One region of the Idiomarina sp. X4 genome, then DNA from elsewhere that is predicted to be linked to it. Evidence: predicted binding sites of a transcription regulator. Region 1 holds the regulator's gene; the other holds the start of a gene.

The links. The regulator ArgR, encoded in region 1, controls arginine synthesis, uptake and breakdown. The targets are predictions, from matches to a motif close to ANTGAATANNTATTCANT.
Region 2: a site for ArgR is predicted at 8,817-8,834, ahead of CWC33_RS07100 (aspartate aminotransferase family protein). Genes of this name have one in related genera too.

Annotation. Positions count from the first base shown of each region.
Region 1 covers NZ_CP025000.1:680,689-697,337, reverse strand. Annotated here, with positions in the region: gene CWC33_RS03335 (DUF885 domain-containing protein) at 1-1,487, opposite strand, end outside; gene CWC33_RS03330 (Dyp-type peroxidase) at 1,604-2,560, shown strand; gene argR (transcriptional regulator ArgR) at 2,536-3,009, opposite strand; gene mdh (malate dehydrogenase) at 3,195-4,127, shown strand; gene ispB (octaprenyl diphosphate synthase) at 4,617-5,588, opposite strand; gene rplU (50S ribosomal protein L21) at 5,758-6,069, shown strand; gene rpmA (50S ribosomal protein L27) at 6,085-6,342, shown strand; gene cgtA (Obg family GTPase CgtA) at 6,459-7,619, shown strand; gene folA (type 3 dihydrofolate reductase) at 7,704-8,204, shown strand; gene CWC33_RS03290 (DUF3718 domain-containing protein) at 8,315-8,689, shown strand; gene CWC33_RS03285 (alpha/beta hydrolase) at 8,839-10,302, shown strand; gene CWC33_RS03280 (ABC transporter ATP-binding protein) at 10,304-11,038, shown strand; gene CWC33_RS03275 (ABC transporter permease) at 11,038-12,183, shown strand; gene CWC33_RS03270 (NAD(P)/FAD-dependent oxidoreductase) at 12,512-13,834, opposite strand; gene CWC33_RS03265 (GNAT family N-acetyltransferase) at 13,862-14,431, opposite strand; gene ahcY (adenosylhomocysteinase) at 14,431-15,810, opposite strand; gene CWC33_RS03255 (adenosine kinase) at 15,843-16,649, opposite strand, start outside.
Region 2 covers NZ_CP025000.1:1,476,916-1,493,564, forward strand. Annotated here, with positions in the region: gene CWC33_RS07055 (S9 family peptidase) at 1-1,421, opposite strand, end outside; gene prlC (oligopeptidase A) at 1,557-3,599, shown strand; gene CWC33_RS07065 (DUF2970 domain-containing protein) at 3,762-3,983, opposite strand; gene CWC33_RS07070 (hypothetical protein) at 3,995-4,297, opposite strand; gene rpe (ribulose-phosphate 3-epimerase) at 4,432-5,106, shown strand; gene trpS (tryptophan--tRNA ligase) at 5,121-6,131, shown strand; gene CWC33_RS07085 (anthranilate synthase component II) at 6,141-6,722, shown strand; gene CWC33_RS07090 (HDOD domain-containing protein) at 6,792-7,964, shown strand; gene CWC33_RS07095 (flagellar brake domain-containing protein) at 7,961-8,665, opposite strand; gene CWC33_RS07100 (aspartate aminotransferase family protein) at 9,002-10,204, shown strand; gene astA (arginine N-succinyltransferase) at 10,221-11,246, shown strand; gene astD (succinylglutamate-semialdehyde dehydrogenase) at 11,262-12,731, shown strand; gene CWC33_RS07115 (DUF3802 family protein) at 12,803-13,153, shown strand; gene CWC33_RS07120 (OsmC family protein) at 13,196-13,600, shown strand; gene CWC33_RS07125 (phosphoribulokinase) at 13,603-14,505, opposite strand; gene CWC33_RS07130 (SlyX family protein) at 14,567-14,791, opposite strand; gene CWC33_RS07135 (WD40 repeat domain-containing protein) at 14,791-15,783, opposite strand; gene fkpA (FKBP-type peptidyl-prolyl cis-trans isomerase) at 15,878-16,633, shown strand.

The DNA.
Region 1 (16,649 bases):
TCCATTGCCCGCTCACGGCTCCAGCCTTTAGCGTGCATACCGGTATCCACCACTAAGCGTGCGGCACGCCACATTTCATAGCTTAGGCGACCAAAGTTACTGTATGGATCTTCATAGAAACCGGCTTCCAGGCCTAAGTATTCAGAGTACAAACCCCAGCCTTCGCCAAACGCGGAAATATAAGTCTGCTGACGGTACTCAGGTAAGTCTTCTAACTCTCCCGCAATGGCATTTTGTAAATGGTGGCCCGGGACTGCTTCGTGCAACGTCAGCGCTTCCATCTGGTATAACGGACGACGGTCTAATGCATAAGTGTTTACCCAATAAAAACCAGCGCGGTCATCGCGGTTACTACCTGAGTAACGGCCTGTGGTGTACTTCGGCGCAATCTCTTCAGGAACAGGAGCAATGCCATACGGTTTACGCGGTAAGGTTTTGAACAGCTTAGGTAACTGTCCATCCATCTTCTTCGCTATCCAAGCCGCATAGTGCAACAATTCTTCTGCGGTTTCAGGATAAAACTGCTCGTCAGTACGCAGAAACTCAACGAACTCGTCAAAGTCACCATCAAAGCCGGTTGCTTCAATGGCTTCGAGCATTTCACCGCGAATACGAGCGACTTCCTGCAAGCCTATTTCATGAATCTCATCAGCGGTCATATCCAGTGTGGTGTAATGCTTAATACGGTTTTGGTAAAACGCTTCACCGTTAGGCAGTTCACTGGCACCAACGCTTTCGCGTGCGTTCGGTAAGTATTCGGTGACCATAAACGTAAAATAGTCGTCGTACGCTGGCATAACCTGCTCGTCAATGGCGGTTATTGCGTCAGCTTTTAATGCTTCCCACTCAACGTCGTCGACAAAGCCGGGCTGCTGTGCAAATGGCGAAAAGTAAACGCTTTCTTTGGCGTCCTGAACAATGTAGGCCAAGATACTCTCTTCAAACCCTGCCATAGCTGCTGCTGGCTGTGTGTAACCTTCGTCTATCGCTTTTCTTAGCCAGTGTGTCTGTTGCTCCATGTAGCGCGGAATGCTGCGTAACTTTGAAATATAGTTCTGATAATCTTCAACTGAGTTAAAAGACGTGTATGACGGCATAAACGCCAGTGAACTATGGAAGCTGCCTTCAGCGGTTAGCGGCATGTAATGCGCATTGAAGCGGTATTCGTCGACACGGTTTTTTAGCGAATAGCGAATCATCGCGTGGTTAATTTTATCTTCATCGCTTAACTGACTCACGTTAATGGCGTCCAGTTGCTCCAGCCACTTTGACTGTTTCTGGTATCGAGCCTTAAGCGCCTCCGGGGACATATCGGTCAGCTCGGTATCGCCGGATTCATTCATACCTTCCCAGATGCTGTCTGCCAACTGATGAAATTGCTCAGCAACGCCCTGTTGTGCAACGTTTTGTTGGGTCGGTTGCTGTGACGTTGTTGTCGCGCAGGCGGTTAACCCTAATAAACTTCCAATAAGAATCAGATTACGCATGATTTTTCCTTGCGGTGTCATAACGAATACAGGCATTCTATAATGCCTTTTGCATGAGTTAATGTAAAAAACAATGCAGTGAACTCACAATAATAATAGTTAAACGGGAGAAAAGGGTGGATAAAGCGCAATCAGGGATATACGCCGAGCCAAATTTGCACGGCTTAACCTTGTTTTGTCATGTCATGAGTGACGATGTCGAGAGCTTACGCCGCAAGTTGTCGAGGTTTCCCTCTATTGTCCAGGACCTCGATGCCCGTTTCTCGGAAGCCATGCTGACGGGATTTGTCGGTATAGGGGCGGAATATTGGGACATACTGTATCCGCATAAACGACCGTTACACTTACAGACCTTTCCTGAGCTCAGTGATGCCGACCGTGAAGCACCGCGACAACCATTCGATCTTATTATCCATATTCGATGTGACCGCTTTGACGCCAATTATCTCGCTGGCAGAACCATTATGGAATGGTTTGGTTATGACATTGAGGTGGCAGAGCAAATCCGCTCTTTTCGTTATTTAGACGGGCGTGACCTGCTGGGCTTTATTGATGCGCCGGATAACCCAAGGGGCATGCGTAAACGTCAGGCCGCGCTTATTAATGCAAACGACGATAGCGACTTTGTTGATGGCAGTTATTTGTTTGTCCAGAAAATTCGTTATGACCTGCGCCGATGGGATTATTTAGGCCCTGAAAAACAAGAGCAGCTCATGGGGCGGGAAAAAGTCTCCGGTGAACGGTTGCCGGAGGCAATGATTGATGGCGTTACCCACGCCGCTAAAGCGAAGTTGATGGACAAGAAAGAGCAGCCAATACCTTTGTTGCGGCAGAACATGCCCTGGGGAGACTTACGTGAACAAGGGTTATTGGGTATGTATTTTTCTCATGCGCCAAAGAGTGTGGTCGAGTGGCTGAAGACTCGTTACTACGCCGATGAACAAGGGCAGTATGATCCGGTGCTGGATTACTCTCAGGCGGTGTTAAATTCAAGTTTCTTTGTGCCGTCGATACGGTTTTTATCTGAAAACCGTGAGTTACCGAGCACTCAAGAAGACGGCAGTACAGACTGATTCGCAAACAGTTCTTTGACTTTTTGCAGCGTGAAGTCAATATCCTGTACTTTCACCGGTGCGATAAAAATAGTGTCGTCGCCGGCAATGGTTCCCAGTACGCCTTCTTTTTTACCAACCGAGTCGAGTAAACGAGCAATGAGTTGAGCGGCGCCGGGACTGGTGCGAATAATGACCATCACATCATTATGCTGAATATCCAGTACAAGTTGGCTTAATGGTGCTTTAGTCGAGGGCACCGCTAAATCGGGCGGCAGACAGTAAACCATTTCCTGCTTCGCGTTACGGGTTCTGACGGCGCCGTACTTACTCAGCATACGCGACACTTTTGACTGGCTAACACTCTCAAAGCCTTGCTCTTTCAGTACGTTAACTATCTCGCCTTGTGAGCCGTAACGTTCTTCACGCAGTAACGTTTTGAAGGCGTCAATTAATTGATCTTTCACCATTATCGTGCCGCTTCCTGACTGTCATTTTATGCTATAATGCGACCAGTTTACTGCATTCTGTGACGCTATTCGAGCTTTGTTATAAAAGGCGGGTCAGTTGTATTTAACAGCGTATTCAAGTACAGTTTTGCACCAAATTCTGCATGTTTATGCAGTTCTAATCGACAAACAAAACGGAGTCTGAGATGAAAGTAGCCGTATTAGGTGCGGCCGGTGGTATCGGCCAGGCATTGTCATTACTTTTGAAAACACAACTTCCAGCAGGTTCAGAGTTATCTTTGTATGACGTTGCGCCAGTAGTTCCAGGTGTTGCGGTTGACCTAAGCCATATCCCTACCGACGTAAAAGTCACAGGCTTCGGGAAAGACGACCTTGCGTCAGCATTAGTTGGCAGCGACATCGTATTAATTCCTGCTGGCGTACCACGTAAGCCAGGTATGGATCGCTCTGATCTGTTCAACATGAACGCAGGCATCGTTAAAAACTTAGTACAAGGTGTTGCAGACAACTGTCCTGACGCTTGTGTTGGTATCATTACCAACCCAGTAAACACCACCGTGCCAATTGCTGCTGAAGTTCTGAAAAAAGCAGGCTGCTACGACAAGCGTAAGCTGTTCGGTGTCACCACTCTGGATGTTATCCGTTCAGAAGCCTTTGTTGGCGAACTGCGTGGTTTGAACCCAGAAAACGTGAACGTACCCGTTATAGGTGGTCACAGCGGTACAACGATTCTGCCATTACTGTCACAAGTTGAAGGCGTTGAGTTTACCGAGCAAGAAATTAAAGACTTAACTCACCGTATCCAGAATGCAGGTACGGAAGTTGTCGAAGCAAAAGCCGGCGGCGGTTCAGCAACCCTGTCTATGGGTCAGGCTGCAGCGCGCTTTGCTCTGTCATTGCTGAAAGGCCTGCAAGGTCAGGACACTGTTGAGTGTACCTACGTAGAAGGTCCGGGCGATAACGCTAAGTTCTTCGCGCAGCCAGTACGCTTAGGCAAAAACGGCGCTGAAGAAATTCTGTCTTACGGCAAGCTAAGTGCTTTCGAACAAAAATGCATGGACGACATGCTCGACGGTCTGAAAGGCGATATCCAAAAAGGCATCGACTTTGCCAGCTAAGCTGAAAAAACTTTCAGCAATCCGCTTTTGAAAATATTGGGGCGGCTATTACAGGAGACGCTACAAGCTCATCCATGAGCGCTCGACGAAGGCCATCCTTGGCCTTCGACGCTCCTGTAATAGCCGCCCCAACATTTCCGCGCTACTTACTGAAAGGTATGTAGCCTGATGCTATTGCATCAGGTGAGACGCTTAAACACCCACCTGATGCAATAGCATCAGGCTACAGAAATGGCTAAAAGGGGGCAGGTTGCTTATTTGTGAGCGTTATGAGTGTTGATAGCTTTTGTCGCGGAGTGTCGAAGGCCAGGGATGGCCTTCGTCAAGCCCTCGTGGATGAGCTCGTAGCGTCTCCGCTACAAAAGCTATCAATGCTCAAGCGAAACAAGTGAGCAATCTGCCCTCTCCCAAGCCCTACAGGGATGTATTCACGGGCGTCCTCCGAAACAGAACCCGCTCCCCCAAGGCATTTCCTTTCTCCAAGCCCGCTTACGCCACTCGGTCGACTGCCAGATGGGTTAGAGCGAGTAAAGCTTGTTTATAGTCGGAGTCGGGGAGTTCGCTTAGGGATTCGCGCGCTTGTTCGGCGGCTTTTAATGCTTTGTCGCGGGTGTACTGTAAAGCACCCGTTCGCTCCATAGCGGTTAGTACGGTTTGTAAGTGCTTACGTCCGTCACCTTGCTCAATCGCTTCACGAATCAGCTTTTGCTCGGTTTCGTTGCCGTGCCACATGGCGTATAGCAACGGCAGCGTTGGTTTACCTTCGGCTAAGTCATCGCCGGCATTTTTGCCCATTGAATCACTATCGGCAGTGTAATCTAATAGGTCATCGACCAGTTGGAAAGCCGTGCCTAAATAGCGACCGTAGTCTGCTAATTGAGCGGTGAGCTTTTCATTCTGACCCGTCAGTACGCCCGCCAGCTCTGTTGCAGCTTCAAACAGCTTGGCTGTTTTGCCGTAAATAACGTCGAAGTAGCTTGCTTCTGAGGTATCGGGATCGTTACAGTTCATTAACTGTAATACTTCGCCTTCGGAAATAATGTTGGTGGCGTCCGCTAAAATACGCAATATACGCAGAGAGTCTAAGTCGACCATTAGCTGGAAGGCGCGGGTATAGAGAAAGTCACCCACTAGTACGGCGGCTTCGTTACCGAATACAGCGTTTGCAGTTTTGCGCCCGCGGCGTAAATCTGACTCATCGACGACATCGTCATGCAGGAGTGTTGCAGTATGAATAAATTCTATAATGGTGGCGAGTTTTTGGTGATCGTTGCCGTCATAGTCCAGTGCCCGGGCGGTTAATACGGTCAGCAAAGGGCGCAGGCGTTTACCGCCGCTATTGACGATATAAATACCCAGCTGGTTAATTAAGGCAACGTCGGATTTTAGTTGTTCACCAATAAGCGCATTAACACCTAACATGTCGTCTTTGGCTAATGCGTTAATGGACTGCATATCCATCATAGATATCTGAAATTTACAAAATTTAACGGAAACCAGATGGTACACTAATTCAACGAGCTCGGAAACTCTAAAGGCGGCAAATTAGGACTTGCGATCGTTGGCGGGATTACGTACAATTCGCGCCCTGATTTGAATTTGGATACCCAATAGGGTTGTGGAGAATAATATGTACGCAGTATTCCAAAGTGGCGGTAAGCAGCACCGTGTGTCTGAAGGCCAAATCGTCCGCCTGGAAAAACTGGAAGCAGCTACCGGTGATGTAGTTGAATTCGACCAGGTTTTGATGGTTTCTGACGGCAGCGACGTAAAAATCGGTGCTCCGTTCGTATCCGGTGGCAAAGTGAAAGCAGAAGTGGTTGATCACGGTCGTGGCGATAAAGTTAAAATCGTTAAGTTCCGTCGTCGTAAGCACTCTCGTCGCCAACAAGGCCATCGTCAGTGGTTCACTGAAGTGAAAATCACTGGTATCAATAGCTAATTAAGGAGTAACGACATGGCACATAAAAAGGCTGGTGGTTCTACTAAAAACGGTCGCGATTCAGAGAGTAAACGCTTAGGTGTTAAGCGCTTCGGTGGTGAATCGGTTCTTGCAGGTAACATCCTGGTTCGTCAGCGCGGTACACGTTTCCACGCTGGTAGCAATGTTGGCATCGGTAAAGATCACACGTTGTTCGCGACCTCTGAAGGCAAGGTATCTTTCGAAACGAAAGGTAAGAATAACCGTAAATATGTGAGCGTTATTACTGACTAATAACCTCGACATAAACTGAAAAGTTTCGGTTCGAAAGCCCTGCCATTACGGCGGGGCTTTTTCTTATGTGCTAGAATTTTGCACAATATTTAATGAGTGATAAGTAGCAGATTGCGATGAAATTCGTTGATGAAGTAGAAATTCGTGTCGACGCCGGTGACGGCGGTAATGGCTGTATCAGTTTTCGCCGCGAAAAATATATACCGAAAGGTGGTCCAGACGGAGGCGACGGCGGTGATGGCGGTGACGTCTACCTGCAAGCCGATGAAAACCTGAATACGCTTATCGACTATCGTTTTGAACGTTTCCATAAAGCGGAACGTGGTCAAAACGGTATGGGTAAGAATTGCACCGGTAAACGAGGCAGCGACATTACTTTGACGGTTCCTCCGGGAACTCGTGCGACTGATATTGATACCGGCGAAGTCATTGGCGATTTGACCAAACATGGACAAAAACTGCGGGTTGCTAAAGGCGGCTTTCATGGCTTGGGCAACACTCGCTTTAAAAGCAGCGTGAACCGCGCGCCACGCCAAAAAACAGACGGCACGCCCGGAGAAGTACGTAACCTGAAGCTGGAGTTGATGTTGCTAGCCGACGTTGGTCTGTTAGGTATGCCAAATGCGGGTAAGTCGACATTTATTCGTTCAGTATCTGCAGCAAAACCGAAGGTCGCCGACTATCCGTTTACCACCTTGGTTCCAAACTTGGGTGTTGTAACGCCGGCGCCGGGACAGAGTTTTGTGATAGCTGATATTCCCGGACTTATCGAAGGGGCTGCAGAAGGTGCAGGGCTAGGTATTCGTTTCTTAAAACACCTTGAGCGCTGCCGGCTGCTATTGCACTTAGTTGATTTAGCACCGTTTGATGAAACGGATCCGGCTGAACAGGCTCGTATCATTATTGATGAGTTAGAAAAGTACAGCCCGAAACTGGCAGAAAAACCACGCTGGCTAGTCATTAATAAAGTTGACTTGGTCTTAGATGAAGAAGTCCAGGAGCAAGTTGATGCATTAGTGAAAGAGTTGAACTGGGATGGTCCTGTGTTCCAGATTGCGGCGTTGGAAGGCAGAGGTTCGAAAGAACTGTGTCGCGAAGTCATGAACTATATTGAAACTTTGCCCGTACCGCATATGGAAGAGCAGGAAGAAGCCGATCCGGTTGAATTTAAGTGGGACAGTTATCACGAAGATGTTATGGATGAACACTTTGATAATGATGAAGACGACGATGACGACGACGACGATCATGGCGTCGAAGTCATTTATCAGAAGTAGCCTGGCGTTATTACGTTAGATTCTATGTTGAAGCTTAAATCCCGCCTGATGCAATAGCATCAGGCTATACGAAGGTAATTCTGGATGAAAATATCGCTTGTAGTTGCAATGGCAGACAATAGAGTCATAGGAAAAGACAATAAAATGCCGTGGCATTTGCCTGACGAACTCCAGTATTTCAAAAAAATTACCTTGGGTAAGCCAATTGTTATGGGGCGAAATACCTTTGAATCAATTGGCCGCCCATTACCCGGTCGTAAAAATATTGTCCTGAGCAGAACTTCAGAAGCTCGAGAAACCCATGATGGTCAAGTACTCTGGGTTAATGGACCGCAACAAGCGATAGCGGCAGCCGGTCCCGTAGAAGAAGTCATGATCATTGGTGGTGGAAAAATTTATGAAAATTTTTTACCGCTGGCAGACCGCTTATATGTTACTAAAATAGACCTAAATGTTGACGGTGATACTTTCTTTCCTAACTACGAGGAAATCGCTGATTGGCAAGAGGTAGAGCGGCAAGACTTTGCCGCAAATGATCGTAATTCCAATGACTTTACTACCCTTATTTTCGATAGGAAACGTTAATAAGACGTTATAATTTCAGTTACTTACATCACTTGCCCCCCATTGCAGAGAGCTTCATATCGTAGTATCATCCTGATGAATTTTTGAACAATCTTGTGATGGGGTTTTAGATGAAAGCGATTGTATTAGGCACCTTGATGGCTGCGGTTGCAGCAACTGGCGCAACTTTTTCAAAAAGCGCAGAAGCGAATGAGCTGGCGTTAAGCCTTTGTACATACGTACAAGGTGACGACACTATGCGTATGCGTAAAAAGTTACGTGACTCACGTGTGCGTGTCCGTGACATCTACTCAGGTATTCAGTGTAACGGTCAAAGTCTATTGCAATTCGCAATGTCAAATGGCTCACAAGACATTGGAGAGTTCATTGTTGGACGCCTATCAGTAGACGAGTTAAAAAGCTCAGGCGATTATGAGTGGGCTCAGTCTAATGGCCATGCAGGCTCGCCTATTGCGGCAGCAATTAAAGAGCGCGCAGGCCTTTAATAGCCAGTTAATTTGAGTACTTGAAAGCCCGCAAGCTAAGTTTGCGGGCTTTTTTACATCTACTAACAATTCTTTCAGTCACTTACCTTTTATTTTTTTCACTTCTCAACGACAATAACTCACTGTGATTCAATTCAATTGGACTGATTATGAAACAGTGGAAGCTAGTCTCCCTACCGCTGCTGTTATTGGCTGCCATAAGTGGTAGCGCATACGCTCAACAGCAACACGAAGTGACGGATTCAACCGACAGCGAATGCTACTTGCCGGGAATACAAGAACGACTTGAGTGCGGCATTGTTCAGGTGCCTGAAAACTATGAAAAGCCGCAAGGCAGGCAAATTGGTATACATTACGCGGTACTACCTGCTATTCAGGAAGGTGCAAAGCCGGATCCAATGCTTATTTTGGCGGGAGGGCCAGGTCAGGCAGCCACTGAGCTGGCGCCTATGATATCCCGCATGTTCGATACCGTTCGTCAAAAGCGTGACATTGTGCTTATTGATCAGCGGGGTACGGGAAAGAGCCATCCTCTCGAATGCGACATAAACCGTCCTGATGAGCTCATCAGAAGTGACGACGAGCAAGAGCTGGCTCAGCTCACAAGCGACTGTCTTAAGCAATATCCAGACACAGACACCACGCAATACCATACGGTCAACGCTGTTAAAGACTTCGAGAAAGTTCGTGAGCATCTGGGTGTTCAGCAAGTCAATTTATATGGAGGCTCTTATGGGACGAGAGTCGGGTTGACCTATTTACGAGAAGCTCCGGAGTCTGTACGTACGGCAACGTTAGACGCCGTAGCGCCACCGCAGGTGGTTATTGGCCCGTTTGGGCAGCACGGGGCTCAAGCTTTTGATGCAATGTTACGTAATTGCGAAGAGCAAGTAGCGTGTCAGGAAAAATTCCCGACGTTAGAACAAGATTATCATGACGTGATGAATGCTTTAGAAGGACAGGATGTTCTGCTAGACGCGCACGATCCGCTTTCCTTTGAACCGATGACGATAAATTTAACACCGGGACGTTTCAGTTCAATTGTTCGCATGGCACTGTATCATCCAAATACACGTCAGCTTTTACCTTATGCGATTCACTCGGCCGCTCAAAGCAATTATAAAGCCGTATTGGGCTTAATGGGGGGCACCATGTCACAAAGTAGTATCTACCTGGGCTTAATGCTCTCGGTAGTTTGTAGTGAAGACTTACCTCGTGCAACGGAGCAGTTGTTAGCAAAAGACGGCGACAACGACTTTATTGGAGGGCGTACCGGTGATGCCTTTGTTGATATGTGCAGCGGCTGGAAGTCGGCTCCCGTACCTTCTTACTGGTCTGAGCCAGTCGTTAGTGATAAGCCGGTTTTATTGTTGTCGGGTGAATTGGATCCGGTGACACCACCAGCCTGGGGCGACTTAGCCGCAAAGACGTTACCGAACAGTAAGCACCTGACGGCGCCCAACGCAAGTCATACTATTGCCAGTCATACCTGTGCCAATAAGCTCATCGCTGAGTTTATCGAAAAGGCTGACGTGACCGCTATTGATGGCAGTTGTTTACAAAAACAACGCCTGAAACCTTTTGTGCTAAACCAAAATGGAGCGGGGCTGTAGGATGATTAATGTCGATAAACTGAGTAAAACCTTTAAAAGTGTACAGGCGTTAAATTCCCTCAGCTTTCAGGCTAACGATGGTGAAATCACGGGTCTATTGGGACCAAACGGTGCTGGTAAGACAACGTGCCTCCGTATTATTTATGGCCTGCTTCAGGCAGACCAGGGGAAGGCGGAGATAGAAGGCGTGGATGCTAACGTTAACCCTATGGGGGCTCGTAAGAACTTGGGGATCTTCCCGGATAAATTCGGTCTTTATGAACGTTTGACTGTACGTGAGCAGGTCGCATACTTCGCGGAATTGCATGGTTTAACTGGCAATATTCGAAGAGACGCGGTTGAGCGAGTGATTAAGAAGCTCGATATTGAAGAACTCGCAGATCGCCGTACCGGGGGCTTTTCTCAGGGACAGCGCATGAAAGTGGCACTTGCCCAAGCCTTGGTTCATAACCCCAAACACCTTATTTTGGATGAGCCAAGCCGTGGCTTAGACGTCATGAGCACACGTATTTTACGCGACGTGCTGCGTGAACAAAGAGCCCAGGGAACCTGCATTTTGTTTTCCAGCCACGTCATGCAGGAAGTGGCTGCGTTGTGTGACCGAGTTGTGGTTATGGCATCCGGGAAAGTGGCTGCTGAGGGTACGCCGGAAGAGCTCTGCCGGATGACAGGCGAAGAACAACTCGAGGATGCTTTCGTGAAAATTATAGGAACGGACGAAGGAATTGCGGCGTAATGAGTGCTTTAACAACCGTATGGAAAAAAGAGTTTCGCGACGCAATACGTGATAAACGTTCAGTGTTCGCGGCAATGTCTTACGCTTTCTTTGGGCCAATGCTTATGGCCGTCGCGTTTTTCTTTTTAATTTCACAGTTAACCGACCAGGCGGATGTTGGTATCAATATCGAAGGTAAAGAGCACGCACCGCAGTTGGTCGACTTCTTAAACGAAAATGGTATTGTCGAAAAACAAGGCGAATGGTCAGAAAATGAAACGCCTATCGTGTTGAGTTTGCCAGCTAACTGGGCGGATAAAATCGCCGTCGCTGAGCCAGTTGAAATTGAGCTGAAAGCGGACTGGTCTTCACAAAAGCAACAAACTGACATTAAACGAGTCGAAAAAGCGGTACAGGCCTACAGTAGCCAAATAGCCAGTTACCGACTTATTCTTCGCGGAATCGACCCTCGCGTTGTACAGCCCATTCAGCTGCAAAAGCAAGACGCTGCAACTAAAGGCTCTAAGGCCGCAATTATTATGGGTTCTGTTTTAGTGTTTATCATTTTGTCGGTGTTTTGGTCGGGTATGAATGTAGCTATCGATATTAGTGCCGGCGAGCGCGAGCGGAACTCACTCGAGTTCTTATTGAGCCAACCATTAAGCACATGGGACATTGTGGCCGGTAAGACGTTGACTGCATCTACTTTTTCTTTGTTTGGTGCAGCCCTGTCGCTGATAATCATCCCTATTATTTTTGCTTACGTGCCACTTCACGAAATAGGCATGAATGTGAACTTTAGTGTGGGCATGATGCTGCTTATGTTCCTGCTGCTCGTACCGCTGGCCGTGTTCGCAACCGCACTGCAATTGTTTGTGTCGTTCAGGGCAAAGAATTTCAAGGAAGCACAAACCTATATCAGCTTTTTGCTGATCATTCCCATGGCCGCTTCTTTCGGTGTCGAGTTTGCAAGGCTTAAAAACCCGATACTCTATTACCTGCCGCTTACCGGACAGCACCAAGCGTTCTTGTCTCTGATTCGCGGCGAGTCGATTAACGTCATGGGCACAGTGGTAAGCGCCATAGCAACCCTGGCTGCCGCATTGCTGCTCATCAAATACATAGCCCGTCTCCTCAAAAGCGAGAAAATAGTCTTCGGCCTGTAGGGAGGGGGACAGTCAAGCCGCATGCGTCGCTTGAGAGTTAAGGCCTCTGTGTCGGAGACGCGACGAGCTCATCCATGAGGGCTTGACGAAGGCCATCCATGGCCTTCGACACTCCGTCACAGAGGCCTTAACTCTCATAACGCTTGCCAGCGACTAGTCTGTCCACTGCGTCTGTAATAAGTAGGTAACTAGAGAGCGCGGACAAAGGTTGTAACAGGCACTATGGAGGTGTGCAGCGCCAAGGATGGCGCTGCCTAAGCCCTACAGGGATGTATTCACTGGCGTCCTTCATAGTGCCTGTTACAACCTCAGCGCTCTTTAGTTACAGCTAATCAAGCAGGCGGCCGTAGTGGTAGTAGAGCCATTGTCCGAGGCGTCGGAATTGGGGAAGGGGAAATGGTTTTAATTGAGACTGGTAGTATGGAAGCTCCGGTAGCGTTTCTCCCATTGCGCACTCGGCTAATCGTTGGCCAGCTAGTGCGCTGAAGCTAACACCGGCGCCGCAGTACCCCATGCTGGCGTATATGTTGTCGCTGAACTTGCCGACGCGAGGATAGTCGTCAAGTGACACGCTCACCCAGCCACTCCAGAAGCTGTCCCACCGCGTGACGTCTTTGAGTTGCGGGAAGGTCTGATGCAATGCCTTTAATAAGCGCTTGGCGAACGTCGAGTTTTCAGCATTTTTACCCTGAATGGCTCCGCGACCACCAAATAACAGGCGGTTATCCGGCAGTAAACGAAAGTAGTACTTCAGCACCCGCGTATCCATTACCGCGTACTCAGGCGACAAACGAATGCTGTCAACTTGCTCTGGTGACAACGGCGGTGTGGTAATTATGCTAGAAAGAACCGGTAAAGAACGGCTGGCTAGCTTAGGAAGCAACTGTTGGGATGTATAGCCATTGGAGCAAACTAATAGTTTACAAGCCCGCACATTGCCTTTAGCTGTTTTTAAATACACACCTTTGTCGCCCATTGAAACAGCAGATGTTACCGGGCAATGCTCAACGAGTTGCACTCCAGCACTGGCCGCTCTGCGAGCGGTCGCGGCGGCCAATAACAGCGGATTAACGGCAAAGCAGTCAGTAAAGCGCAGCGCTGCGTGCGCTTGTGGGCTATTGATCACCTGGCTTAATGCGTCTTTTTCCAGCCATTCAACGGGTTGCTCAAACTGCTTAAGGCTTTGGTATTGCTCGTGTAACGCTTTAATAGCCTCAGGTTTATGGGCAACTTTCAAATAGCCACCACTTTGGCGTTGGCACTGCTCAGGACAGTGTTGAGTGGTTTCTGTTATAAGCTTCAGTGCAGTCCGATGCTCGCAGGCTATTCCTTTTGCTATTGTTTCACCAAAACCTTCCGCCCAGGCAGAGAGACCTAAACGCCCCGTACTTTTCATGACAAACCCGGCATTACGAGATGAGCAGCCCCAAGCCAAACTATTGGCTTCAAATACCGCAACGGAACGACCGTTTTCAGCCAACGTCCGAGCCGCGTTTAAGCCAGTATAACCCGCACCAATAACGGCAAATTCCACTTCCTCCGGCACGTCGCCGACACACGCCGGAAACTCAGCTTCAGTAGACTTCTGCCAATAACTTGGCTCAGGAGCATCATGCGGCCCCGGAGGCGCATTAACCAAAGGATCATACATAATCACCACCTATTAAAGCAGCGCTCGCTAATTGCCGAACTTCAGCAGCATTTCACCGGCGTCGCAGTAGCAGGTGCCGTTGCATACTGGGCAATAGTAGCCGTCTTCGACGGAAGCCTGGTACCAACGCTTACCGTGTTGTTTTATCATTTCGCCACCGCAGCGTGTGAAATATTCGTAGGCGCTGTTTTGGGGGCTTTGCATCCAAATATGCGCTAGACCACCTTGGCAGCCAAGCTCTTTAGCGCTATCGATACTGCGTTGCAATAAGGTTTTACCAATGCCTAAACCCCGTGCATTTTCTGAAACCGCCGCACACTTAAAATAGCACAGCTTGTCTGCAGGAAATGGCCATTCAGATGGTGTGCAGAAGCTATCAATGGGCCATTGACCGGGCGCTAGTGTCAGCCGCACACCGAGCATCTCACCGTCTTTTATTGCCAGCCAGTTAAGTTGAACATTACCGGCGGTGCCTGCTGATAAATAATGCTGGAAACTCTCTGGTGTTAAATAGTTGTCACCATGAACTTCGTTGGCCAGATCAATAACGGCCGCCTCATCGGCAGCCGTTATTTGACGATAAATGACTTCGCTCATTAGTAACGATACTCGTCAGTTTTAAATGGACCTTCAACATTAACATGGATGTAATTGGCTTGCTCTGGCGTCAACTGAGTCATGACACCACCGAAGCCTTGCACCATATAACGTGCCACTTCTTCGTCCAGTTGTTTCGGCAGAACTTCAACTCGCAGATATTCTTCCTGCTGCTTAATTTCCATGTCAGCGAACTTCTGCTCAAACAAGTGAATTTGAGCCAGTACTTGGTTGGCAAATGAGCCATCCATAATGCGGCTAGGGTGACCAGTTGCGTTACCTAAATTCACCAAACGACCTTCGGCTAACAAAATCAGGTAGTCGTTATCATCGTCTGAACGATAAATTTTATGTACCTGCGGCTTAATTTCTTCCCAGCGCCAGTTCTTGCGCATAAAGGCGGTGTCAATTTCGTTATCGAAGTGACCAATGTTACAAACCAGAGCCGTAGGCTTAAGCGCTGCCAGCATATAACGGTCACACACATCCATATTACCGGTGGTGGTCACAATAAGGTCGGTATTCCCCAGCAAGTCTTTATTAATGTTTTCGCCGTTACCTTTGTTTTTACCGTCAATATAAGGAGAAACCACTTCAAATCCGTCCATACAAGCTTGCATAGCACAGATTGGGTCAATCTCACTGATTTTAACAATCATGCCTTCCTGACGGAGGCTGGCGGCAGAGCCTTTACCCACATCGCCATAGCCAACAACCAACGCCTTTTTACCCGACAATAAGTGGTCGGTTGAGCGCTTAATGGCGTCGTTCAGCGAGTGGCGGCAACCGTATTTGTTGTCATTTTTTGACTTAGTGACAGCGTCATTAACGTTAATGGCTGGGACTTTCAGCGTGCCTTTTTCCAGCATATCCAGCAGGCGGTGAACACCCGTGGTGGTTTCTTCGGTAATGCCGTGAATCTTCTCAAGCATTTGCGGGAACTCGTCGTGGATCATCAGCGTCAAGTCGCCGCCGTCGTCCAAAATCATGTTCGCATCCCAAAGTTCGCCGTCTTTATGACAGGTTTGCTTCAGACACCACTCGTATTCTTCTTCTGTCTCACCTTTCCAGGCGAAAACAGGGACGCCAGCGGCAGCCATTGCCGCAGCTGCGTGGTCCTGAGTCGAGAAAATATTGCACGAAGACCAGCGCACTTCTGCGCCCAGCTCAAGCAATGTCTCAATTAACACCGCTGTCTGAATCGTCATATGAATACAGCCGATAATACGCGCGCCCGCCAAAGGCTTGCTGGCCGCATATTTACGACGAATAGTCATTAATGCCGGCATTTCCGACTCAGCGATAGCAATTTCTTTGCGGCCCCATTCGGCGAGGCTAATGTCAGCGACTTTATAGTCTTGTGAATTTTCTACACTCATAACGACTCTCTTTTCAGTAATTTTCGTGAATTCTATGCGGTTTCAGCGTTCATAACGCGTTCAATCAACTGCTGCTGGCGTGCTTTGTCTAAGCGAGCGCCAAATTCAGTGACCAACTCAGCCGCCGCATGGCTTGCTAAACGGCCTGCGTTTTCTAATGACATACCTTGAGTCAACCCGTACAGCATAGCACCTGCAAACATATCGCCGGCGCCATTGGTATCAATCGCTTTAACAGGTACACCGGGTATATGAACCTGGCGCTCCTTATCGGCAATAATAGCGCCGTCTTTGCCCAGCGTTATAGCGACGGTCTCAGCTTTCTCTAATAATACGCTCAATGCAGCTTGAGGATCTTCTTTACCCGTCAGTAATTCCGCTTCTTCTCGATTACAAAACATTAAATCGACACCGCCGTCCAGAATCTCGTCAATGCCGTCTCGGAAAAACTTAACCATGGCCGGATCTGAGCAAGTCATGACCAGTTTGGTATTGTTTTCACGGGCGACTTTTTTTGCATGCTGAATAGCGCCACGGGCGATATCTGAGGTAATCAGATACCCTTCAATATACAAGTAGTTGGCCGCGGCAATAGCGTGATCATCGATTTCTGTCGTTGACAAGTCCGCTGTAATCCCTAAATGCGTACGCATGGTGCGCTCTGCGTCGGGGGTTACCATCACCAGACAACGTCCGGTAATACCCGGGTTTTGCTGGTTTTTAAGACTGGTTTCAATGCCAACGTATTCTAAGTCTTGACGGTAGAATATGCCCGCTTCGTCGTCCGCGACTTTGCAGCAATAGTAAGCGTTACCGCCAAACTGGGCAAAAGCAACCAG
Region 2 (16,649 bases), 800 kb from region 1:
ACAGGCACCTGATTCACAGAGTGAAAGGTATGCTCTGCGTATTTGGCATCTTGCGAAATACTGTAGCTGTGGGTACCGTCCATGTCCGGCGTCAGACGTTCTAAGCGACCACTGCCGTCTAGGCTGGCGCGGAACAAATAACGCTCTAACGGCGTTTCAGGTGATGCAATAAAGTACACCCAACCGTCTGCTTCGTTGACACGCAGTACATCGACAACGTCCCAGTTGCCGCGGGTAATAGCGCTAATGCGTCCACTGTCACGGTACACGCGATAAATATGACGATAGCCGCTGCGCTCGCTTAGCCAGGTAAATTCTTGCCCGTCATTCAGAAAGTGAATGTCGTCGACGTACTCGGCCCATGAGTCAGTGCTTTCACGCAGTAATTCCTGTGCATCGCCTGACTCTATGTCAGTAATGAAGGCCCGGTTAATGTGTTGTTTGCGAGTAAGCTGCTGTATAAGCAGTTGCTCACTATTACCGGCCCACTGCATGCGTACTAAATAGTGCTGGCGCGGGTCGCCGGGAATATCCATCCACTGTGTTGTACCACCACTGGCCGGCATGACACCAATACGCATAGCGGCGTTGGTTTCACCGACTTTCGGGTAAGGAAACTTTTTAAGCGTAGGGTACAGTTCGTCGGTGTTATTGATCATGGTAAACACCGGCGTGCCTTCGGTATCGAGCTGCCAGTAGGCAATGTGCTGCCCATCCGGGCTCCAGCGGAAACCGTCACGCAGGAAGAACTCTTCCTCATTCACCCAGTCGAAGGTACCGTTCACAATGGTGTCGTTACCGTCTTTGGTGAGCTTGTTAATGCGGAAGCTGTTTAAGTCCTGCACGTAAATGTTGTTCTGCATCACATAAGCGACTTTGGTGCCCTGCGGGTTAAACTTGGCAAACTGCAGTGTCGACTCGGGGGCGTTGCCGCCAAGTTTCTTCAGTTCATTATTACTGCGGTTTAAGACCCAATAGTCGCCCAGCGTATGGGTGCGCCATGAGCGTTTTGTATTGGTAAAAATTAATACTTTGTTGCCATCGTCAGACCAGACGTAGTCAGCAATATGCAATGCTTTGTCTTTACCTTTTGGCGTCAGTTGTTCGGCGCTGACTAACACGGTGCGTTCGTTAGTCTCCGGATGGTAACGGACAATGTCGCGACCATTCGTAGACTCGGACTCTTCCAGTGTTGTATAACCTGAGCCATCTTCCAGCCAGCGAGTCGGCGCGGGATGCTCAACGTTAAAGGTGTCGCTGGCAAAGATTTTCTCAGGTGTAAGCTGGCTACTACCAGTAACCTCAGCTTGCTTAGATTCTTCTGAGGACTGTGTGCCGCCCAGGTTACTACAGGCGCTTAAGGTGACAATGGCCGTAATTCCAGCCATTAAGCGCAAAGAGCGAAAAGAGGTGTCAGACATGACATTTACCTTTATTCTGATTTATTAACGATTTGATAATACCGTAAAAAACGCAGGAAACCACATAAGCGTGGTTGAAGACTCGCTTAAAGACCCAATATCTACCGTAAGCATTTTGAAAAAATTGAGGTAACAATGAGCCAGAATCCGCTACTTGAACAAGGTCAACTTCCTGACTTTGAAAGCATTAAGCCAGAGCATGTAAAACCTGCGGTAGAACAATGCATTAATGATGCACGAAAAACGATTGACGACGTGCTGGCGCGAGGGGATTTCAGCTGGAACGGCTTAATTGAACCGTTAACCGACGCCGATGAAAAGTTAGAGCATGTGTGGGCGCCGGTGTCGCATTTAAATTCGGTGGTTAGTACGCCAGAGCTTCGTGAAGCCCATGACAGTTGCCTGCCGTTGCTGTCTGACTATGCAACGTATGTGGGTCAGCACAAAGGCTTGTTTGATGCCTACGAAACGCTGCGTAACAGTGATGAATTTACCGAGCTGACCGAAGCTCAGCAGAAGCTCATTAACGATACCTTGCGTGATTTTCGTTTGTCGGGTGTCGATTTACCTGCGGACAAAAAGAAACGCTACGCTGAAATTTCGTCTCGTCTATCTGACTTATCGTCGACGTTCAGCAATAACTTGCTGGATGCAACTCATGCCTGGACGTGCTTAATCACGGACGAAAGTCGCTTAGCCGGACTGCCTGACAGCATTAAAGAAGCGGCGAAAGAAACCGCGGCCGATCAGGAAAAAGAAGGCTGGTTATTTACTCTGGACATTCCGAGCTACCTACCTGTGATGCTGTATGCCGAAGACAGAGAACTTCGCAAAGACATGTATCAGGCCTTTGTAACGCGGGCTTCAGAAACCGGCCCTAACGGTGGTCAGTTTGATAACTCGGCAGTAATGGATGAGACCCTGGCTTTGCGCCATGAAATGGCGAAGTTGCTTGGCTTTAATGACTACGCTGAAATGTCGTTAGCGACGAAAATGGCGGAGTCACCCGAGCAAGTGCTGGGCTTTGTGAAAGATTTAGCGGACAAGTCCATGCCGCAGGCAAAAGAAGAATACGCCGAAGTGGAAGCTTTCGCTAAAGAGCAGGGCGTTGAGAAAATGGAAGCCTGGGATGTGCCATATTTCAGCGAGCAACTGAAGCAGCAACGTTATTCGATTTCTGATGAGTTACTGCGTCCATACTTCCCGGAACAGCAAGTGTTAAATGGCTTGTTTGACGTGGTTAAGCGCTTGTTTGGCATGACAGTGAGTGAACAAAAAGACGTAAAAACCTGGCACGAGCACGTGCGCTTTTTCCGCATTCACGACGCCGATGGTCACTTGCGCGGCAGCTTTTACTTAGACTTGTATGCTCGCCAAGGTAAACGAGGCGGAGCGTGGATGGCGGATTTTGTTGGTCGCCGAGTTCATGCCGACGGCGAGTTACAAAACCCGGTGGCGTTTCTAACCTGTAACTTCAGTAAACCCGTGGGTGGTAAACCTGCGCTCTTTACCCATGACGAAGTGCTGACGCTATTCCATGAGTTTGGTCATGGCTTGCATCACATGCTGACACAAGTTGATACGGCAGGGCTTTCCGGCATTAATGGCGTTGAATGGGACGCCGTAGAGCTGCCAAGTCAGTTTCTAGAAAACTGGTGTTGGGAGCCAGAGGCTCTGGCGCTTATTTCTGGCCATTACGAAACCGGTGAACCATTACCGCAGGAACTGCTGGATAAAATGCTGGCGGCACGTAACTACCAGTCGGCAATGCAAATGATGCGTCAGTTAGAGTTTTCCCTGTTTGATATGCGCATTCACCACGAGTTTGATGAAAGCAAAGGCGCGCGTATCAGCGAAATTTTGAGTGAAGTTCGTGAGCAGACCTCAGTGCGCATTCCGCCAGAGTACAACCGGTTCCAGCATAGTTTTGGACATATCTTCGCTGGTGGTTATGCTGCGGGTTATTACAGCTATAAATGGGCAGAAGTGTTGTCGTCAGATGCATTCGCACGTTTTGAAGAGGAAGGTATTTTCAGTGCCGCCACTGGGCGTGACTTCCTGCTAGTGATTTTGGAGCGCGGTGGCAGCCGTAAAGCCGCTGACTTATTTCAGGAGTTCCGCGGTCGCGAACCCAGCGTGGAACCGCTGTTACGTCATAGTGGCATCAAGGCTGCGTAACTATTAGGGCGCTGAGGCTATGAGGGCTCTTCATGAGGACGCCGTAGCCTGACGTTATTACGTCAGGTGCGGTATGGCCACTTGTGCCAATGCTTAATTATTGATCTTTGCTCTAAAGCTCATCGATCTCTCCTGATGCAATAGCATCAGGCGACAGGTGGATTATGCCAAGTTGGCCATAACTAAATTAACCACACCAACCAGACCTAAAACAAACAAAATGGTCAGAATAACGCCAATGATGATATAGGCTTTGGGGTTACCATGTTGGAAATCTCGTTGGCGGTTTTTCTCAGTTTGCACACCCAAAAACGCCGCCAGTACGCTGACAACCATGCTAACTAAACCGGGTTTTTGTTGTGTGTTTTCCTGCTGTTCAGACATGAATGTACGTCTTAACGAGAGTAGTTGTTTTTGTAACGTTCTTTTTGAGCGTCGCTAGAGCTCGAGAAAAGCTCTATTAGGTCAAAAAAATGGAACTGTACTGAACGGCTGTGACCTTTTAACCAGTCACCCCAAGTGACTTCTCCGGCTGCCAGTTCGCATTCTTTTTTCAACTGATTATTTTCACTGCCGGCAAGGAGTTGTTGGCATTGTTGAGTGGCATTTTGCTGGGCAAACAGAGTGCTAGGCGTTACCGCTGCAACTGAGGCAAGAGCCATCAGTGTCAGTGATAGAGTAACTATAGATAAGCGCATAACGTCCCCCAAAAGCATTAGACTGAACAATTTATCAGCGATTTTGTAAAAATTCCAGTCATCGATACGAATTTTTTTGTCCGCGGTTAGCTGCTACAATAGCCGCCACTTTTGACACCTTGGGATAAATAACGATGAAGCCTTTAATAGCCCCTTCTATTCTGTCCGCAGATTTTGCGCGTTTAGGTGAAGAAGTTGAGTCCGTATTAAATGCTGGCGCCGATGTTGTCCACTTTGACGTAATGGATAATCATTATGTGCCGAATCTGACTATTGGTCCGATGGTGTGCAAGGCATTGCGGGACTATGGCATTGAAGCGCCTATCGACGTGCATTTAATGGTTAAGCCGGTGGATAGAATTATTCCTGATTTTGCAAAAGCCGGTGCTTCTATTATTACCTTCCACCCGGAAGCGTCTGATCATGTGGACCGCACTTTGCAACTCATTCATGAGCATGGATGTCAGGCTGGACTGGTATTGAACCCAGCGACACCTTTGCACTACTTAGACCATGTTATGGACAAGCTTGATGTGATTTTGCTGATGTCGGTCAACCCGGGTTTCGGTGGTCAATCGTTTATTCCATCAACGTTAGATAAGCTCAAAGCGGTGCGCGAGCGAATTAATGACAGTGGTCGTGATATTCGTTTGGAAGTGGATGGCGGTGTCAAAGTTTCAAATATTGGTGAAATAGCAGAAGCGGGCGCAGATATGTTTGTGGCAGGCTCGGCTATTTTTAATGCGGATGATTATGCCAGTGTCATACAGACCATGCGTGATGAAATTGCTGCAGTAACAGGCTCGTAGAGGAAAGAAGAAGAATGTCGAAACCAATTGTATTAAGTGGTTGTCAGCCGTCAGGGCAGTTGTCTATTGGAAACTACATTGGTGCGTTGCGTCAGTGGGTGAATATGCAGGACACGCATGACTGTAAGTTTATGCTCGTTGACCAGCATGCAATAACGGTTCGGCAGGAGCCTGAGCAACTGCAGCAGGCGACGTTAGACGGTTTAGCGCTTTATTTGGCGTGCGGCTTAGACCCTGAGAAAAGCACCGTATTTATTCAGTCGCACGTACCGGAGCATGCACAGCTGGCTTGGGTGTTGAACTGCTACACGCAAATGGGCGAGCTGAACCGCATGACTCAGTTTAAAGACAAGTCGCAGCGTCATGCGAATAATATTAATGCGGGCTTGTTCACCTACCCCGCATTAATGGCGGCTGATATTTTGTTGTATCAGGCAAATGAAGTGCCGGTGGGTGACGACCAAAAGCAGCATCTGGAAATGACACGTAATGTCGCAGAGCGTTTCAATAATTTGTACGGTGATATTTTTACGATTCCTGAGCCTATGATTCCGAAAGTGGGCGCGCGGGTTATGTCGCTGCAAGACCCAACTAAAAAAATGTCTAAGTCGGATGACAACCCGAACAACTTTGTGGGTCTATTGGAAGAGCCGAAGAAAATCCTTAAGAAAATTAAGAAAGCGGTGACTGACTCGGATGAACAGGCGCGTATTTACTTTGATCCAACTGAAAAGCCTGGCGTATCTAATTTACTGAGCATTATGTCTGCCGCAACAGGTAAGTCGATAGACGAGTTAGTGCCTGAGTATGAAGACAAAATGTACGGGCACTTGAAAGTGGATGTGGCGGAGTCAGTGGTTGCTATGCTAGAGCCTGTTCAGCAACGTTACCATGAGATGCGCAATGATCAGGCATTCTTGCAAAGTGTTATGAAACAGGGCGCCGATAAAGCACGCGAAGCTGCCGCTAAAACTTTAAAAGATGTTTATAACGCCGTTGGATTTGTACCTTACCCAGAGGCGTAATGCCGGTACATGATTGTACTCATTGATAACTTTGATTCTTTTACTCATAACCTGGCTCGCTATTTTTGCGAGCTGGGCGAGTCGGTTGAGGTTTTCCGCAATAATGAAATTAGCGTAGCAGACATTGAGCGCTTAAACCCAGAGGCTCTCGTTATTTCTCCGGGACCCTGCACGCCCGACGAGTCTGGAGTTTCTTTGGAAGCCATTGCAGCTTTTAAGGATAGGCTTCCCATATTGGGTGTCTGCCTGGGGCATCAGGCATTAGCTCAAGTGTTTGGTTCAACCGTTGTTCGTGCGGAACGAGTAATGCACGGCAAAGTGTCTAGCCTGATGCATACAGGCCAAGGGCTGTTCGAGGGGTTACCCACCCCCATGAACGTGACGCGATATCACTCACTGGTTGTTGCGCCGGATACCTTATCTCAAGCATTTACTGTTGATGCCGAAACCAAAAGCGTAACGGGGCTGCAAGAGATCATGGCGATTCGACATAAGGCACTGCCACTTTTTGGTGTTCAGTTTCATCCCGAGTCGGTAATGACTAAGCAGGGACATAATCTGTTAGCGAATTTTTTACGTTATATACGATGATTGGTAACTGTTGCTAAGCACTGAAATTGCCGATACTTACGCTAGTAAACACTTCATAGGCGAGCATTGATGTTTCATTTTTTTTCAAATACCACGGAAGGTGGCAGTAAAGACCCCGCATTGCGGCTTGAGAAACGGTTTATTAACTATTTAATTAGCTTTCCGTTTGCGCGTAAAGCTCGCTCTGCGGCCGATGGTATTGAAGACGAGGAGAAGGAGCAGCGCCGTCAATTACTTGAGGTAGAGCGTCTAAACTACGAAGAGCGTGACAGAAAGGCGCAAGCACGCCAACGTTTTTCAGATAAAATTTCAGCAGAATTGCATGAGGAAATTTATCACCGTGCCTTGAAAACAATTGAAGACGGTGACTATGTTCGCGAGCGTTTAATCCCTCTTCCGGAAAAACTGCCTGAACTTCTCGATACCCTCAGTCTGAAAGCCGCTTCAATGCGTCGTATTGAATCTATCGTGCAGGGTATGGACTGGTTTCATACTGGCTTGCTGCGTACCGTTAATCAACCACCGTTTATTGATCGTAACAAGCAGGTAAAACTTGATAACTTGCGGGTGGCGATGAGTTTTGTGGGTACCGAGAACCTTCGGTTACTGGCACCAGCTTACATTATGCAAAACTGGTTACCGCCGTCGACACAGCCGTTTACGTTGTTTCGCAGAAAAGTCTGGGAGCATTCACTGGGTACCGCTATAGCGGCTCATAACATTGCGGTGGAAAGAAAGTTAAAAGATCCGATTTTGGCTTACACCATGGGGATGTTCCATGAGCTGGGCAAAATCGCGCTAACTAAGCTGTACTTGAAGCTGTTTGATGACGTGCAGCGTGAGTTCGCGATGGCCTCAGTTAACGACAAGTCTCCGGAACGACATAATGCGCTTGTTCAGTTAACGCCGGACGAGCGTTTTTTGCGGGACTTGATGTTAGAGAAAGATAAAGAAGTGAGTTATTTGGTTGCCGAAGGCTGGGGGTTGAAGCGGGTGCCAGTCAGCAAGCATTTGCTCGATTTTACCCAAGCAGACAGAACAACACCTCACTATGATTCCGAGTATGCTGAGGTATTAGCCCAGGCAAACGCTTATTGTGAATTCCGCATGATGCGGGAAGTCGACTTAGCGAGTCTGGAAGAAGGTAAGCACATATTGAACAAGTATTCGGTGTCGGCGGAAACGCTCGCCCGGCTAAATAACGTGAGTTTAAAACGTCCGCCAATCATTGTTCCTGACTAACATTCGAAGTCGGTGTCAATGAGCAGGTGACTAAACACTTCGGTTATATGCTCTTCCGGGTCGGTAAAACGAACACCAATACCGATTCGGCCCACTTCTTTACGCTGGTTCATAATTTGGCCGGACAGTGTCAACGGCTCTCTTTGCGACCCTGAACCTATGTTTACCTTGATATTCATGTGAGTTACATTCCCAGCTGCGTTTTGAGCTTTAAAAAGTATTCGGCAACCTGCTGAGGAAATATCGACAATGACACCGCTGGCAAGTTTTTTACGCTCTCCGGGTTGAACGGCTGCTGAGGTAACATCAACTGGGATGTGGGTGCTGACGCGCTTTTGAGCCCGCAACGCGCGCTGCTCAACTTCTTTAGGGTAGTCAAGGTAAACGAGCCGGAAAGGAAAGTTGGTTACCGCCCGTATTTTACTTTTGAAGGCAATACATTCACCAGTCTCACCTTCTAAAACTAATCGAACGATGACGGGATTGCCCTCATACAAAACGTCAACATAACTGCCGTCAGTTTTCGGGTTAGGTTGCTTCAACAACAAGTAGTGGCCGCTGTCAAATCCGATAAGTTGAAGCTTGGTGCGTACTTTGGTGGCAGATGCAAACTCAACGTCGATCATATCGCCCGGACGTAAGTAATTTAACTTCATATGGGGCTGAGATGATTCCGGTATTGTCGGTGTTTCTTTTTCCATAGCCTCTGCCGAAGTTGTATAAGGATAAGTTCAGGCTAAAAGAAGAATGGAAAAATTGCAATGCAATTCATGATACAGAGTTGTTAATAAATTTTACAAAAGGAAATTTAAGGAAAAAAGTGTGAGTAAAGATTCAGTGAGTACTGACACTTAAGCATAACTATTCAATTAAAACGCAATAAATTCCCAAATGCTGATGTGAAAAGGGTTTTGAAACTAATTAACACAGACAAGGTGGTCAAATTTTGGCATAATAACGCCCTTTTCAAGACATTCATTTGTTGACACCTTTGTTAATTCGCATGAGCGATAAGGACGAGAGTAATGACAGACAAAATGGCAGTAAATCGCGAAATGTTTAACGACGTTATGGTTCCAAACTACAACCCAGCGTCAATGATCCCAGTTAAAGGCGAAGGCGCCCGAGTGTGGGATCAAGACGGCCGCGAGTATGTGGATTTTGCCGGCGGTATTGCTGTTAACTGTTTAGGTCATTGTCACCCGGCAATGGTGTCAGCGTTACAAGAGCAAAGCCAAAAGTTGTGGCACTTAAGTAACGTATTTACTAATGAGCCGGCTATTCGCTTGGCTAAAAAATTAACAGACGCTACTTTTGCTGACCGTGTTTACTACGCAAACTCTGGCGCAGAAGCCAACGAAGCGGCACTTAAGCTGGCGCGTCGCTGGGCGATTGAAAAGCACGGCGAGCATAAGCAAAAGATTATTGCTTTTACTAAAGGTTTTCACGGTCGTACTTTCTTTACGGTAACCGTTGGTGGTCAACCGGCGTACTCAGACGGCTTCGGTCCAAAACCAGGTGCTGTTGAACACGTTGACTATAACGATGCTGAAGCGTTGAAAGCGCTTATTTCTGAAGACACGTGTGCCGTTATGATGGAGCCGCTGCAAGGTGAAGGCGGTGTTGTAGCGCCAGACGTTGAGTTCGTAAAAACTGTCCGTGAATTGTGCGACCAGAATAACGCATTGCTTATTTTCGACGAAGTTCAAACCGGTTTTGGCCGTACCGGCACACTGTACGCTTACGAGCAGCTAGGCGTAACACCTGACATTTTAACGTCAGCGAAAGCGCTGGGCGGCGGTTTCCCAATTGGCGCTATGCTAACGACCAAAGAAATTGCCGAGCACCTGAAGCCAGGAACGCATGGTAGTACTTATGGTGGTAACCCACTGGCCTGTGCGGTCTCAGAAGCTGTCTTCGATATTGTGAACACCAAAGAAACATTAGATGGCGTTAAGAAACGCGAACAGCTTTTCAAAGAAGAACTGCAACGCATTAATGACAAGTATAATGTGTTCAGCGAAATTCGCGGCCAGGGCTTGTTGTTGGGCGCAGCGCTTAACGAGCAATACGAAGGCAAAGCGCGTGAGTTTTTGTTAGCGGGACAAGAGCACGGTGTTATGGTGCTGGTAGCAGGCGCAAACGTTGTGCGCTTTACACCATCGCTGATTATCTCTGAAAACGATATTAAAGAAGGCCTGCAACGCTTTGAAAAAGCCGTTGCTCAGGTTGCTGGCTAATTACTGAGGCGTTTTTATGTTGCTAATCAGACCCATTAAGCCGTCGGATTACGAAGCGCTTTATCAATGTGCGATTGAGTCGGGCCACGGGTTTACCTCGTTGCCCGTCGATCAGTCGCTATTAGAGCGTCGTATTGATCGTGCCCAAAAAGCTTTTCGAAAGGAAAGCGTCGAAACACCGGGTGACGAAAGTTACTTGTTTGTGATGGAAGACACCGAAACCGGAACCATCGCGGGTGTGAGTGGTATTGAAGCTGCGGTGGGTCTGGATGAAGCATTTTGGCATTACCGTCTCGGTAAAGTCGTGCATCATTCAGAAAAACTTAATATCTATAATGCATTGGAAACTTTGACCTTGTGTAATGACTACACGGGGGTGTCAGAGTTGTGCACCTTGTTCTTGCGCGAACCATACCGTCACAACATGAACGGTCGTACGTTGTCGCGTTTCCGTATGTTATTTTTGGCCCAGTTTAAACAGCGTTTCAGCGACTGGGTGATTGCAGAAATGCGTGGGGTTTCCGACGACAATGGTGACTCGCCGTTTTGGACTTGGCTAGAAGATAATTTCTTTTCAATGGATTTTCCAAAAGCGGATTATCTAAGCGGTATTGGCGATAAAACCTTTATTGCTGAGCTAATGCCACGCTTTCCAATTTACACGAATTTGTTGAGTGAAGACGCTCGTGCGGTTATCGGAAAAGTACATGATAACACGCGTCCTGCGCTGAAGCTGCTTGAGTCGGAAGGTTTCCGTTTCCGTGGCTTTGTCGATATTTTTGATGCAGGTCCAACAGTAGAAGCGGAAGTGTGTAACTTAAGCAGCGTGCGAAACAGCCGACTTGTGAACGTTAGAGTCAAAGAGCAGGTGCCCGACATAGAGGCTGCGGTACCACATATTGTCTGCAATACTCAGCTTGAAAACTTTAGAGCCACCAAACTGCTGTTAGCAGAAGGTGCAGATGAGCTGATTATTGATAACGAGCAAGCCGAAAAAATGCATTTAAGTGACGGCGACGACGTTCGAATTGTCGCACTTTAAGCAGGAGTTAAATTTATGACGAACAGTATTCAATTTATTAACGGAGCTTGGGAAGCGGGCGAAGGCCAGAAATTCGACTCGGTTGATCCAGCTCGCAATGAAGTTATTTGGTCTGGTGAATCAGCCAGTGCCAACCAAGTTGAAAAGGCGGTAATGGCCGCTCGTGAAGCTTTCCCTGAGTGGGCTGATAAGTCTGTCGAAGAGCGCTTGGCAATTTGTAAAAAATTCTCGGAGTTACTGGAAGAAAACAAAGAGCACTTGGCGCGCACAATGGCGAAAGAAACGGGCAAACCCGTTTGGGAAACTCGCACGGAAGTTGGCGCGATGATGGGCAAAGTAGCTATTTCAGAAAAGGCTTACCATGAGCGTACTGGAACGGTTGAAAATGAAATGCCTGGCGCGAAAGCTTTTATTCGTCATAAACCTCACGGTGTTGTTGCGGTTTATGGGCCTTATAACTTCCCGGGCCACCTGCCAAACGGTCACATTGTGCCAGCGTTAATCGCTGGAAATACCATTGTATTTAAACCGAGTGAGTTGACCCCAATGGTGGCTCAGGAAACGGTTAAGCTATGGGAAAAAGCGGGTATACCTGCCGGCGTAATCAACTTGGTACAAGGTGAAGTTGAGACTGGTAAAGCGCTGTCTGCGCATCCACAAATTGATGGCTTGTACTTTACCGGCTCGTCGAATACTGGGCACTTGCTGCACAAGCAGTTTGGTGGGCGCCCGGACAAGATCTTAGCGCTGGAAATGGGGGGGAATAACCCATTACTGGTGAAAAATGTGTCTGATATTGACGCTGCGGTTCATAATATTGTGCAGTCCGCTTTTATCACCTCTGGTCAGCGTTGCACGTGTGCGCGCCGATTGTTCATTGAAGATTCCGAGCAAGGTCGTGCAGTGCTGGAACGCTTAGTGGAAGTCACAGAAAATATTTTGGTTGATGACTACGATGCAGATCCGCAGCCTTTCATGGGCGCCATGATTTCTGCTAAAGCTGCCGGCGAAATGGTCGATGCACAGAATGAGCTTTTGCATAAAGGTGCGAAGTCGCTGGTTCGTATGAAGCAGGAAGACTCTAAAAAAGGGTTTGTGACACCGGGTATTGTTGATGTAACCGGCGTTGAAGGTCTTGAAGACGAAGAGCACTTTGGCCCGTTGCTAAAAGTGTATCGCTATAAAGAGCTTGATGACGCGATTAAAGAAGCGAATAACACGCGCTATGGTTTGTCGGCAGGCATTTTGTGTGACGACGAGCAGACCTATCGCTACTTCTTTAAGCACATTCGAGCAGGCATTGTGAACTGGAACAAGCCAATTACAGGTGCGAGCAGCGCTGCTCCATTTGGTGGCATTGGGGCGAGTGGCAACCACAGAGCAAGCGCTTACTACGCGGCTGACTACTGTGCATACCCAGTTGCCTCTGTCGAGGCTGACTCGATGACGTTACCTGAGTCATTAGCACCGGGACTTAAATTCTAGTCACAATCTGTGCTACTTTAGCGGTTGGGCAATTTGAATGGTTGTCCAACCGCATACATAAAGAGAGTCAGATGATAGTAGAAAACGACGGATACATTGAGCTGATTCAGTACTTAACGGGGCAGTTACCGTTATTTTCTGACCAAAGCGCTCAGGAAAAAACCGCAGACTATACGCTGCGGGACTTAATGGAAGAAAAGCTTTCCATGAGCATGATGGCTGTTTTTGAGCAAAACGAACTGAGTCAGGAACAACGGCTCGACATAGTCCGTGAAACCGACGCTATCGTTTATGACCTAGAAGAAGTTCTCTCCAAAGTGCTAGATACTCACCCTACCTCAGAGCAGGAAGCCTTCATTGATGAGTTTGTTGGGCTGGTCAAAAACTTGTTTGACGAACACCTGCGAGAATACCGCGTATAAACCTTTTTAAGATGACAAGGAACAATAATGGCTGATAACACGATGAACGCAAGAGTGAGCTGGCATGAAGATATGACGTTTGTGGCGACTTCCGGTAGCGGTCATCAAGTCATTATGGATGGAGATTCGCCCGGTAAAGCACCCAGCCCAATGGAAATGGTGCTAATGTCCGCTGGCAGCTGCGCCTCTGTTGATGTTGTCAGTATCCTACAAAAAGCCCGTCAGGACTTCAGCGAGTGCTACTGTGAGCTTTCTGGTAAGCGCGCTGACTCAACTCCCAAAGTGTTTACAGACATTCATATTGAGTTTGTGGTGGTTGGCAAAAGCGTCAGCGAAAGTCATGTTGAGCGTGCGGTCAAACTGTCAGCTGACAAATACTGCTCGGTGGCTAAAATGCTGGAAGCCTCAGTCAACATCACTCATAGTTATCGTATCGAAGAAGCGTAGAATTACTGTTGGCTGGAAATCCAGTCGACCTGTCGGCGAACTTGGTTTTTTCTATCCATTATTTGTTCAATCAATGGCGTTAGAATTAGCTCCATTGCCAACGCCATTTTTCCACCCGGAACGACTAATGTGTTGGTCCGGGACATAAATGACCCCTCTATCATTTGTAAGTAAAACGGAAAATCGACGTTTTTAATTCCGCGGAAACGAATGACCACGAAGCTTTCATCAAGTGACGGTATGTCCTTCGCGCTAAATGGGTTGGACGTATCTACAGTAGGCACGCGCTGGAAGTTAATATGGGTACGTGAGAACTGCGGCACAATATGGTGAATGTAGTCTTCCATACTGCGAACAATGCTTGTGGTGACTGCTTCTCGGGAATGACCTCTCTCAGACGTATCCCGGATTAACTTTTGAATCCACTCCAAGTTAACAATGGGAACCATGCCAATGAGCAAGTCGACATATTGCGCCACATCATAACTGTCGCCGCAAACACCGCCGTGTAAACCTTCGTAGAAAAGCGCATCGGTGTTTTCCGGCAGCTCTTCCCAAGGTGTAAAAGTGCCGGGCATTTGATTATAAGGCACAGCATCATCAAAACTGTGTAAGTAACGGCGGATTTTACCTTGGCCGGTTTGCGAGTAAGAGCGGAAAAGGGACTCCAGACGATCAAAGTCATTTGCTTCAGAGCCAAAATAGCTAATATGGCGACCTTGCTCCTGCGCTTTGCGAATAGCTAAGTCCATTTCCGGGCGGGAATAGCGGTGGAAACTGTCACCTTCGACAAAAGCCGCGCTCACGTCTAGCGAACGGAAGATATGCCGAACGGCTTGACCGGTCGTTGTCGTACCGGCACCCGAAGACCCAGTAACCGCTATAATTGGATGTTTTGATGACATAACATTCCCGCAAACTAAAACAGAACACTTGTTATACGTTGCTTAACCCGCAAGATCAATATTAGTAATGTGGTGGTGGCGGTTCGTTCGCGGGGTCGGAATCCGTGGTATTTTGCTCTTGCATCTGCTTCAGGCGTTTACCAAGCCAGCGAATTTGACGTTGCATCTCGGTCATTTGATGAGTCTGCTCAGTGACTAATTGATTCAGTGATTCAATGGTGTCTTCCTGAAACGTTAATTGCGTTTCAAGATTAGCCATTTGTTCTTCAACTTTTTTTAAATCCATTATTTACTACCTGTTACGTCAATTTCCCACCATTCAACCAGCCCTGCCGAACTCTCGCTAACGACGGTGTTTTCCTTTTCGTCGAATACCACCGCAAGAACTGCCGCATTACTCGGACGTCCACCGTCCCGTAAGGCGACTCGCCAATCACTCAAAAGTTTGCCCGTGGCCGTATCCCACAAAGCAATTCGGCGTGACGGGGCACCGGTAATTAAGTAGTCACCCGACTGGCTGAATCGAGCGGCACTGAAAATACGTTGGCGGTCAGGAAACTTAAGGCGGCTAACTTCCTCTCCGCCTGGTAATGCTCTTATAACCGCGTTGTCAGTAGAGTCAGCTGCAAATGCGTATTTTCCGCCAGGGTGTAAGGCAACTTGTGTCATGCGACCTTCGTACTCCCACCGGTGTACGATTTGGCCGCTGCGTGTGTCCCATAAAATAGCCGTGTAGTCGTTAGATGCACTGAGTACATAGAAGCCATTAGGTGAAATATCCAGAGCATTGACGGCTTCTGTGTGGCCATAAAACTCAATACGTCGTCCGGACTGTGGGTTAAATGCGACTTGCGTTCCATCACGCTTACCTAAAACCACCGTGCCACCGGACTTGCTGACAACGATGTTTTGGATTCGACCGTTACCTATGCTCCAAAAACCCAGGTTTTTGCCGGTTTCTATGTCCCACATAGAAAATTCGTAACGTGATGCGGCAACGGCGACACTATTGTCTGCAGCGATATCGACGTCAATAATTTGTGAGACTTCGCCTTCTTCGTGTTCCCACTGATATTTGGCGTTATTGGCATAGCGAGGCCACAGCAGCAACCCGGTTTCGTCTGTGGATACCAAGCTGTATGATGCATCATCGGAGATATCGGCAGCATAGGTGCCGTTTTCAGCATGAACTTTTTTATGAATTTTGTCAGGGGAAGGCTGACAGGCACTTGCCGCTAAAGTGAATAGCAGTATAGCGCTAAGCTTTATAAAAGGCATAGGCAACTCCCCTGTGGTTGTGTAGTATGGTTCTGTTCACTAACACTATTATGACATAGTCCGAAAGGATGCAAGACGATAATTGGAGAAAACAATGAAACATCTGATGAAGCCGTTGGCAGTATCAGCGGTCGCCCTGGCGTTAGCCGCTTGCTCACAAGAGAAGTTTCCGGCAAACGACACTCAGTTGCAGACAGAAAAAGACAAACAAGCGTACGCATTGGGCTCATCGGTTGGTGGCTTTATTGCTCGTAACTTAGAACGTCAGGAAGAAGCTGACTTTATTCTTGAACGCGATGTCATCATCGCGGGCTTTGTCGACGCTATTAAAGGTGACCCTCAATTGAGCGACGAAGAAGCGGAAGAAATTCTGACGGCAATGCGCCAGGAAGTGATGGAACAGCGTCAAAATGTTTTAGGGCAGAAATCTGCTGAAGAAGGTAAAGCGTACCTTGAAGAGAACAAGAAAAAAGAAGGCGTTCAAGTAACTGAGTCAGGTCTTCAGTACGAAGTTCTTGAGGAAGGTGAAGGTGACAGCCCTTCTGAAACAGACATGGTGGAAGTTCACTATGAAGGCACGCTAATTAACGGTGAAGTGTTTGATAGCTCTTACGAGCGCGGAGAACCAACGTCATTCCCGTTAAACCGTGTTATTCAAGGTTGGACCGAAGGCCTTCAGTTGATGAAAGAAGGGGCGAAGTATCGTTTCGTTATTCCGGCTGAGCTTGCTTACGGTGAGCGCGAAGTGGGTGGTGGTCAAATCCCACCGAACTCGACATTAATTTTCACAGTTGAGTTGCTCGACGTGAAAAATACTGAAGAAGCGCCTGCAGGCGAAACAGAGCAGTAATACCAGAACCAGACGT